2 regions of the Arthrobacter sp. TJ-265 genome follow, and region 1 is predicted to be linked to the other one. Evidence: predicted binding sites of a transcription regulator. Region 1 holds the regulator's gene; the other holds the start of a gene.

Region 1 (4,385 bases):
TTCCTGACGGTCGCGGAAGTGGCCGAGCTCATGCGCGTATCGAAGATGACCGTGTACAGGCTCGTCCATGCAGGAGAGCTGCCGGCTGTGCAGTTCGGCCGTTCCTACCGTGTCCCCGAGTCCGCGGTCGAGGGGTTCCTCCACCGGGCGCAGGTCGACGGACAGTCCGAGAGCGCCTGATCGCCCGTCGTCCGTGGGCTCCTCAAACGGATGTACCCTGTTAAGGAGCGTTTTGGGCGGGTTCCGAGCCCGCTCGACTTATTGCATCAAACGGGCAACTGCCACCAGGCACGCGCCTTTCGTCATCACCAGGGCTTCCCCCGTGGCACCTCGCCGCAGTCCGCCCTGGCAACACAACAGTTTGTGAGGACTCTATGGGTTCAGTAATCAAGAAGCGCCGCAAGCGTATGGCAAAGAAGAAGCACCGCAAGCTGCTTCGCAAGACCCGTCACCAGCGCCGCAACAAGAAGTAGGCAGGCGCCCGGCCGCGAGCCGGAGTGTGCTGACCGGCCCGGATTCCCGCTCCATGCGTGGAACCCGGGCCGTTGTCGTCCGGCGGGCTTCCCGGGCGGATCCGCGGGTCAGGAACTCCTGAACCGTGAGTACCCGCGCCACAGTCCGTAGACGGATCCGATGACGGTGGCCGCGCGGAGGCCCAGGGTCGCCGCCCGTCGCCCGCTGCGGAAATCGTAGACGGGCCAGTTGTTCGCACGGGCATGGCGGCGGAGCCGGCTGTCCGGGTTGATGGCCACCGGGTGCCCGACGGCGGTCAGCAGGGGGATGTCGTTGTAGGAGTCGCTGTAGCCCCAGCAGCGCGAGAGGTCCAGGTTCTCCCGCCGGGCCAGTCCCAGCACGGCTGCGGCCTTGGCCGGCCCGTGCAGGAAGTCGCCGACCAGCTTGCCGGTGTACAGGCCGTCGGCCACCTCCCCCACGGTGCCGAGCGCTCCGGTGAGGCCGAGGCGGCTGGCGATCACGCCGGCCACCTCCACCGGGGTGCCGGTCACCAGCCAGACCTGCCGGTGCGAGCTCAGGTGCTGCTCGGCGAGGGCACGCGCGCCGGGCCAGATCTTCGACGCGATCATCTCGTCGTAGACCTCCTCGCCCAGGGCCAGGATGTCCTCGTGGGCGATCCCGATGGCGAACGCGAGGGCGGCGTCCCGCACCGAGTTCACATCCGTCATCGTCTCGCCACGCATGATGAAGCGGAGCTGCTTCCAGGCCAGCCCTGCGGCGAAGCGCAGCGTGAAGGCCTTGCGCTGGTACATCTTGCGGGCCACGTGGAAGAGGCTCGCGCCGCGCATCAGCGTGTTGTCCACGTCGAAGAAGGCTGCTTCGCCCGCGACGGTCGCCGGAGGCTGGAGGGTGGGGTGCGTGACCCGGGCGGCGTCCGGCATGCTCCGAGTCTAGTTCTTCGACTCCTCCCCCCGGCGTGATCTCCCGCCGGTGCTGCTTCCCGCCGCCCGCGCCGCACGGGCGCAGTACCGTGGAGGGATGGAATCCCCCGCGGAGGCGCCCGGTGCCGGCGTCGTACTCCTCACCCGCCCCGGGTGTCATCTCTGCGAGGACGCCCGCGCCGTCGTGCGGCGGGTGACCGCCGACCTGGGTCTGGGCTGGCGCGAGGTGAACGCGGCCGAGGTTCCCGCGCTCGGCGCCCGGTTCGCGGAGGAGCTGCCCGTCCTGTTCATCGACGGGGTGCAGCGGGACTTCTGGTCGATCGACGAGTCGAGGCTGAGGCGGCTGCTGGCCGGCACCTGACAGCCCCGACGGGCGACGGCCGGCCCAGCCCTGCAGCCGCGCTGACGGCCGCCCGCCGTCCGGCTTGGAGGCCCCGCGCCGTCGGCATACAGTGGTGGTACTTCCGCCCCCGACGCCGAGGGACCCCGGAACCGCGGCTCCCGCACCGGGCGCGGCGGTGCTAGCAACGGAGCCGATGACAGTGACACCGCCGGACATGCCAGGCCTTCACCCCGTGGACGATGCGGCGCGCCATATCCCTCCGGCGTCGGTCGCCCGTCTCACCATCTACCTGCGGGCGCTGAATTCCCTGCTCGCCGAGGGCATCGAACGGGTGTCCTCCGAGGAGCTCGCGGATGCCGCCGGAGTGAATTCCCCCAAGCTCCGCAAGGACCTCTCCTACCTCGGGTCCTACGGCACCCGGGGCGTCGGGTACGACGTGCAGTTCCTCAACCGGCAGATCTCGGTGGCCCTCGGGCTGACGCTCGACTGGCGCGTCGCCATCCTCGGCGTGGGCAACCTCGGACGAGCCCTCGCCGGCTATTCGGGGTTCGGCTCGCGGGGCTTCGAGATCGTGGCGCTCTTCGATGCCGACCAGCTGGTCGTCGGCTCCGAGGTGGGCTACCTCCGGGTCAGCGCCGTCGACGACCTCGAGGCGGTGCTGGAACGCACCCGCACCAACATGGCGGTGCTCGCGGTTCCTGCGGGGGTCGCCCAGGAACTGTGTGACCGCCTCGTCGCGGCCGGGATCTCCAGCATCCTCAGCTTCGCGCCCGTGGTGCTGCAGGTGCCACCGCATGTCCAGCTGCGCAAGGTGGACCTGTCCACGGAGCTGCAGATCCTGGCCTACCACGCGCAAAGGGCGCAGGAGCCGGACCTCGGTCCGATCTCCCGCGCCCAGTAGGCAGGGTTACGCGCGACTGCGCGTTCAGTACCCGAGCTTCTGCGGTGCGAAGTACGGCCGCGCGGGCTTGAGGTAGGTCAGGACGACGCCGGCCACGCCCAGCAGCATGACCAGCACGCTGGACACCGTCGAGATCGCGGACGTTTCGGCCACGGGCTGTCCGGCCGATTCCGCGGCGGCGGTGAGTACGGGCGTCAGGAAGAGGATGCCGAGTGTGCCCACCACGTTGAGTGCGGCGAGGACCGTCGCGGTGATGCGCGCCCAGTTCCGGCCCCTGCGGATGAAGACGGCCAGGACCACGTACAGGGCCGCGATGATCACCGAGACGACGAGTCCGACGCCCACCCCGACCGCGGCTCCGGCCATGTCCGGCACATCGGTCGTCAGCAGGGAGACGACGGAGGACAGCAGGTAGACGATGCCCGCGGCGAGGATGAGGTAGTAGGCCCGGTGGACCTCCTTGGGGGCCGGCCCCTTCTCGGCGGGACCCGGTGCGGCCGACGTCGGGTAGGCGTACCCCGGGGGCTGGGCAGCCCGGTTCCCGTCGTCCTGCCCGCCGTACGACGGCTGGCCCTGCGGGGGATAGGGGTTCTGGCCGCTGCTGCCCGATCCCGGAGGATTCCAGGCGGGCCCGTTGTCCTGCCCGTTCGGGTTGTCCTGTGGTGTGCTCATCATCGCGTCCTTCGCTGATCAGTGGTGGTCATCCGCCCGGTGGTGCCCCCATGGACGCGCCCCTCGTGGATGTGGTCACCGTCAGCCTAGATCGTCGGCTCCCGGTGGGGGCGGGACGAAACGCCGACGGCCGGCGTCATCGGGAGGACGACGCCGGCCGTCGGGGCCTGCGGGCGGGCGGTGGCCCCGGGTGGCGGATCAGACCGTGGCGACCGCGGGAGCCACGAAAGCGGCTTCGATGGTGATGGTCACCTTGTCGCCCACGAGGACACCGCCGGCTTCGAGTGCGGCGTTCCAGGTGAGGCCGAAGTCCTTGCGCGAGATGCTCGTGGAGGCGGAGACCCCGGCGCGGGTGGCGCCGAAGGGGTCCACGGCCACGCCGTTGAACTCGGCGTCGAGGACCACGGACTTGGTGATGCCGCGGATGGTCAGGTCACCGTTGATCCTGTACGTCTCGCCGGAGCCCTCGTGGGAGGTGGACACGAAGGTCATCTCGGGGAACTGCTCGACGTCGAAGAAGTCGGCGCCCTTGACGTGGCCGTCGCGGTTCTCGTCACCGGAGGTGAAGGAGGCGGTCCTGATGGTCGCCGAGATGCTCGAGTCCTCGAGGGACGAGCCGACGGTAAGCGCGGCGTCGACGTCCTGGAACGAGCCGCGGACCTTGCTGATGCCGGCGTGGCGGACGCTGAAGCCCACCTCGCTGTGGGAGGGGTCGAAGGACCAGGTGCCGGAGGTGAGGCCTGAGGGGACAGTCATGAAGAGCTCCTGAGAAAGGTGGCGTGCGGATGCTTACAGGGATTAGAAGCATGCATATGCATGTTTTATTCCACAGATCGGTAAAATGTTCAACCAACCCTTGCCCGGATGCCGATTGGCCGTCGCACGCAGCATGCGCGAAACTGGAAGGATGCAGCGATCAACCGTCCACCTGGTGCGCCACGGTGAGGTCCACAACCCCGAGGGAGTCCTCTACGGGCGGCTCCCCGAGTTCCACCTTTCGGATCTGGGCCGTCAGATGGCCGTCCAGATGGCCCGGCACTTCCAGGAGCGGCGCGACGAAGGTGCCGATATCGTG
Region 2 (4,385 bases), on a different contig from region 1:
ATGCCGCTGCCGGCGTCTCGCAGGCGTCGGGCGACGGCGAACAGGCGGTCCACCTCGACGCCGCTGAGCGCCGCCGTGGGCTCGTCCATGACGAGGATGCGGGCATCGAGGGAGATGGCCTTGGCGATCTCGATGATCTGCTGGTCGGCGATGGACAGTCCCTCGGCCACGCGGTCGGGGTCGATCGGGACACCGAGCTGGCCGAACAGCTCCCTCGCGCGGCGCCGCATCTCGACGCGGCTGATGAGGCCGAAACGGCCCCGGGGCTGCCGCCCGATGAAGATGTTCTCGGCGACCGTGAGATCGGGGAAGAGCGTGGGTTCCTGGTAGATGACGGAGATCCCGGCAGCCTTGCTGTCGGCGACGTTGCGGAAGCTGACGCTCTGCCCGCCGACGAGGAACTCCCCCGCGTCCGGGTGGTGCACCCCCGCCAGGATCTTCACGAGGGTGGACTTCCCGGCGCCGTTCTCACCGACCAGCGCGTGGATCTCGCCTGCCGCCAGGTCGATGGTGCCGTCGGCGAGGGCGACGACCGGACCGAAGGTCTTCAGCGCCCCGCGGAGTGCCAGCACGGGGGTCCGCCCCGGTGCGGACGGGTCCGTGGCGTCACTGCCAGGGCCATCAGGGTGCGTCACTGCGACTCCTCGGGAAGAAATGAATCGTTTCAGATTCGATGTCCTCGAATAGTAGGCGCGACCCACAGGGCCGTCAACAGGCCGAGATCGGACTGTGACCCCGGCGCGACCGCGGGGTCGACCCGTCAGCCGGGAGCTTGGACCCGGGCCTGCGAGCTGCGGCGTTCCACGAGTTCGGGATCGAAGATCACCTGGCGCCGGCGGGCGGTGGGCCCCTCGATCTCCTCGAGGAGCAGCTCGACGGCGGTGCGCCCCATGAGCTCGGTCGGTTTGCGGACGCTCGTCAGCGGGACCACCGTGGAGGCGGAGAAATCGATGTCGTCGTACCCGATGAGCGCGAGGTCCTCGGGGATCCGGAGGCCGCGGATCAGCAGGACAGCCTGCATGACGCCGATCGCGAGGAGGTCGTTGGCGCAGAAGATGCCGTCCGGCAGCTCCTCGTGCCGGCGCCGGGCGATGGTCTCCCCGACGTCCCGGCCGGCCAGGACCGTCATGGCATCGGCTTCGAGGACCTCCAGCACGGCGCCGTCCTGCTCCGCGATCGCCTGGCGGGCACCCGCCAGACGGTCCGCGACCTGGCGGTAGTCGGCCCTGGTCCCCACGAACGCTATCCGCCGCCGGCCCGCCTCGAGCAGGTGCCGGACGGCGATGTAGCCGCCGGCGACATCGTCCACGGACACCGAGCTGCAGCGTCGCTGCGGGTCGACGCGGTCCACGAGCACCACGGGCATGCCCCGCTGGCGCAGCGCCTCGACGCGTGGGCCCACATCCCCGACCGGCGAGATGAGCATGCCCTGCACACGCTGCTGCTCGAAGACGTCGATGTACCGGGCCTCGCGCTCCGCGTCCTGGCCGCTGTCGCCGAGCACCACGGTGCTCCCGTTCTCGGCAGCACAGTCCTCTGCCGCGCGGGCGAGCGAGGAGAAGAAGGGATTCCCGACGTCGAGCACCACCAGGCCGATGGTGCGGCTCTGGCCCGCCCTCAACTGCCGGGCGGCGTCGTTCCGCACGAAGCCGAGCCCGTCGATCGCGGCCTGCACGCGCTCGCGGGTGGCCGTGGAGACGCGCGCAGGATGGTTCAGCACGTTCGAGACGGTTCCGACCGCCACTCCGGCCCTGTCCGCGACGTCCTTGATGCTGACTGGTCGGCTGCTCATGGGGACTCCGGCTGTCTCGGAGGTCTCGTCGCGCGTCGGCGGGGCGCCGATAGGACGGTTGACACTCGGTCTCCCGCAAGGATAGCTTTGAAACGTGCTAATGAAACGATTCAAAAGCACGACGCATCCACTTCCTCGTCCGGGCCCCGTCCGGACGGGCGACAGAACCCGAGAATCACCGCCGGTGGAATGAAGCACCCGGCCCGCACGCTGGAGAGAGTACATGACTGTCATCGACGACATCGCGGCAGAGCTGGACCAGCTCGCCATCGAGGTGCCCTCCTGGGCCTACGGCAATTCCGGGACCCGGTTCAAGGTGTTCGCGACGCCCGGCACGCCGCGCACCGTCCACGAGAAGATCGCCGATGCCGGCATGGTCAACCGACTGACCGGCCTTGCCCCGAGCGTGGCCCTCCACATCCCCTGGGACAGGGTCGACGACTACGCGAGCCTCGCCGCGCATGCCGGCGAGCACGGCGTACGGCTCGGCACCATCAACAGCAACACGTTCCAGGACGACGACTACAAGTTCGGCAGCCTGACGCACAGCGACGCCGCCGTGCGGAACAAGGCGATCGACCACATGTACGAATGCATCGAGGTCATGAACGTCACCGGCTCCCGGGACCTGAAGATCTGGCTCGCGGACGGCTCGAACTACCCGGGGCAGGCCGACATGCGGTCCCGGCAGGACTGGCTGCAGGACTCCCTGCGGAAGGTCTACGACCGCCTCGGCGAGGGCCAGCGGCTGGTGCTCGAGTACAAGTTCTTCGAGCCGGCGTTCTATCACACGGACGTCCCCGACTGGGGTACCTCCTACGCCCACTGCCAGCAGCTCGGCGACAAGGCCCTCGTCTGCCTCGACACGGGCCACCACGCGCCCGGGACCAACATCGAGTTCATCGTGGCGCAGCTGATCCGCCTCGGGAAGCTCGGCTCCTTCGACTTCAACTCCCGCTTCTACGCGGACGACGACCTCATCGTCGGGGCGGCGGACCCGTTCCAGCTCTTCCGCATCATGGCCGAGGTGATCCGCGGCGGCGGCCTCGACCCGTCCAGCGGGATCGCCCTCATGCTCGACCAGTGCCACAACCTCGAGGAGAAGATCCCCGGGCAGATCCGCTCGGTGCTGAACGTGCAGGAGATGACGGCGCGCGCCCTGCTCATCGACCGCCCCGCCCTCACCGCAGCGCAGGAGGCCGGCGACGTCCTCGGCGCCAACGCCCTTCTGATGGACGCCTTCTACACCGACGTCCGCCCGGGCCTGGCCCGGTGGCGCGAGTCGAAGGGACTCCCTGCGGATCCCCTGACCGCGTACCGCGACAGCGGATACCAGGACCGGATCAACACCGAACGGCAGGGCGGCCAGCAGGCCGGATGGGGAGCATGACAGTGACGACGAAGCAGCCGACGACGGCCACACCTACCAACGGCACAGCCAATCAGACCGTCAGCGACCTCATCGGGCGCTCCAACCGGCTCGGCGCCGACAAGCGCACCACGAACTACGCCGGCGGCAACACGTCCGCCAAGGGCACGGGCGTCGATCCCGTCACGGGCGAGGACGTGGAGCTGCTCTGGGTCAAGGGATCCGGAGGCGACCTCGGCACGCTCACGGAGTCCGGGCTCGCCGTCCTGCGGCTCGACCGCCTGCAGTCCCTGCGCTCCGTGTACCCGGGGGTGGAGCGCGAGGACGAGATGGTCGCCGCGTTCGACTACACCCTCCACGGAAAGGGCGGGGCGGCGCCGTCCATCGACACCGCCATGCACGGGCTCGTCGACGCCGCGCACGTGGACCATCTGCACCCCGACTCCGGGATCGCCGTCGCGACCGCGGCGGACGGCGAGGCCCTGACCAGCACCATCTTCGGGCCGAAGGTGGTCTGGGTGCCCTGGCGGCGGCCCGGGTTCCAGCTCGGCCTCGACATCGCCGCCCTCAAGGAGGCGAACCCCGAAGCCATCGGCACCATCCTCGGCGGCCACGGCATCACCGCCTGGGGCGACACGTCAGCGGAGGCCGAGGCGAACTCGCTGTGGATCATCGAGGTGGCGGAGCGGTACATCGCCGAGCACGGCCGTCCGGAACCCTTCGGGCCGGCGCAAGAGGGCTATGCCGCACTGCCCGAGGAGGAGCGCCGGGTGAAGGCCGCGACCCTCGCGCCGACCATCCGTGGCCTCGCCTCCACGGACAAGGCACAGGTGGGCCACTTCACCGACGATCCCCGCGTCCTCGACTTCCTCGCGTCCACCGGGCACCCGCGCCTCGGGGCGCTCGGGACCAGCTGCCCCGACCACTTCCTGCGCACCAAGGTGAAGCCGCTGATCCTCGACCTGCCGGCGGACGCCGACGTCGAGAGCTGCCTGCTGCGCCTGCGCGAACTGCACGCTCGATACCGCGCGGACTACGCCGCCTACTACGACCGCCATGCGACGCCGGACTCCCCTGCCATGCGCGGCGCGGACCCGGCGATCGTGCTGGTGCCCGGCGTCGGCATGTTCTCCTACGGCGCCACCAAGCAGACCGCCCGCGTCGCCGGGGAGTTCTACCTCAACGCCATCAACGTCATGCGGGGCGCCGAAGCCATCTCGACCT

What was found. Region 1 encodes Rex, which represses fermentation and respiration genes when NADH is low (regulators of the CRP and FNR family bind a similar motif). Its sites were predicted from a motif close to CTTGTGAANNNNTTCACAAG; they were not measured.
Region 2: a site for Rex is predicted at 1,890-1,909, ahead of rhaI (L-rhamnose isomerase). Genes of this name have one in related genera too.

Annotation. Positions count from the first base shown of each region.
Region 1 is NZ_JBZCND010000001.1:168,083-172,467, forward strand. Features, by position in the region: gene AC4D2E_RS00745 (helix-turn-helix domain-containing protein) at 1-180, shown strand, start outside; gene AC4D2E_RS00750 (30S ribosomal protein bS22) at 375-473, shown strand; gene AC4D2E_RS00755 (HAD family hydrolase) at 582-1,394, opposite strand; gene AC4D2E_RS00760 (glutaredoxin family protein) at 1,492-1,755, shown strand; gene AC4D2E_RS00765 (redox-sensing transcriptional repressor Rex) at 1,952-2,638, shown strand; gene AC4D2E_RS00770 (hypothetical protein) at 2,663-3,310, opposite strand; gene AC4D2E_RS00775 (YceI family protein) at 3,509-4,066, opposite strand; gene AC4D2E_RS00780 (histidine phosphatase family protein) at 4,218-4,385, shown strand, end outside.
Region 2 is NZ_JBZCND010000004.1:62,925-67,309, reverse strand. Features, by position in the region: gene AC4D2E_RS14090 (sugar ABC transporter ATP-binding protein) at 1-635, opposite strand, end outside; gene AC4D2E_RS14085 (LacI family DNA-binding transcriptional regulator) at 761-1,792, opposite strand; gene rhaI (L-rhamnose isomerase) at 2,016-3,182, shown strand; gene AC4D2E_RS14075 (bifunctional aldolase/short-chain dehydrogenase) at 3,179-4,385, shown strand, end outside.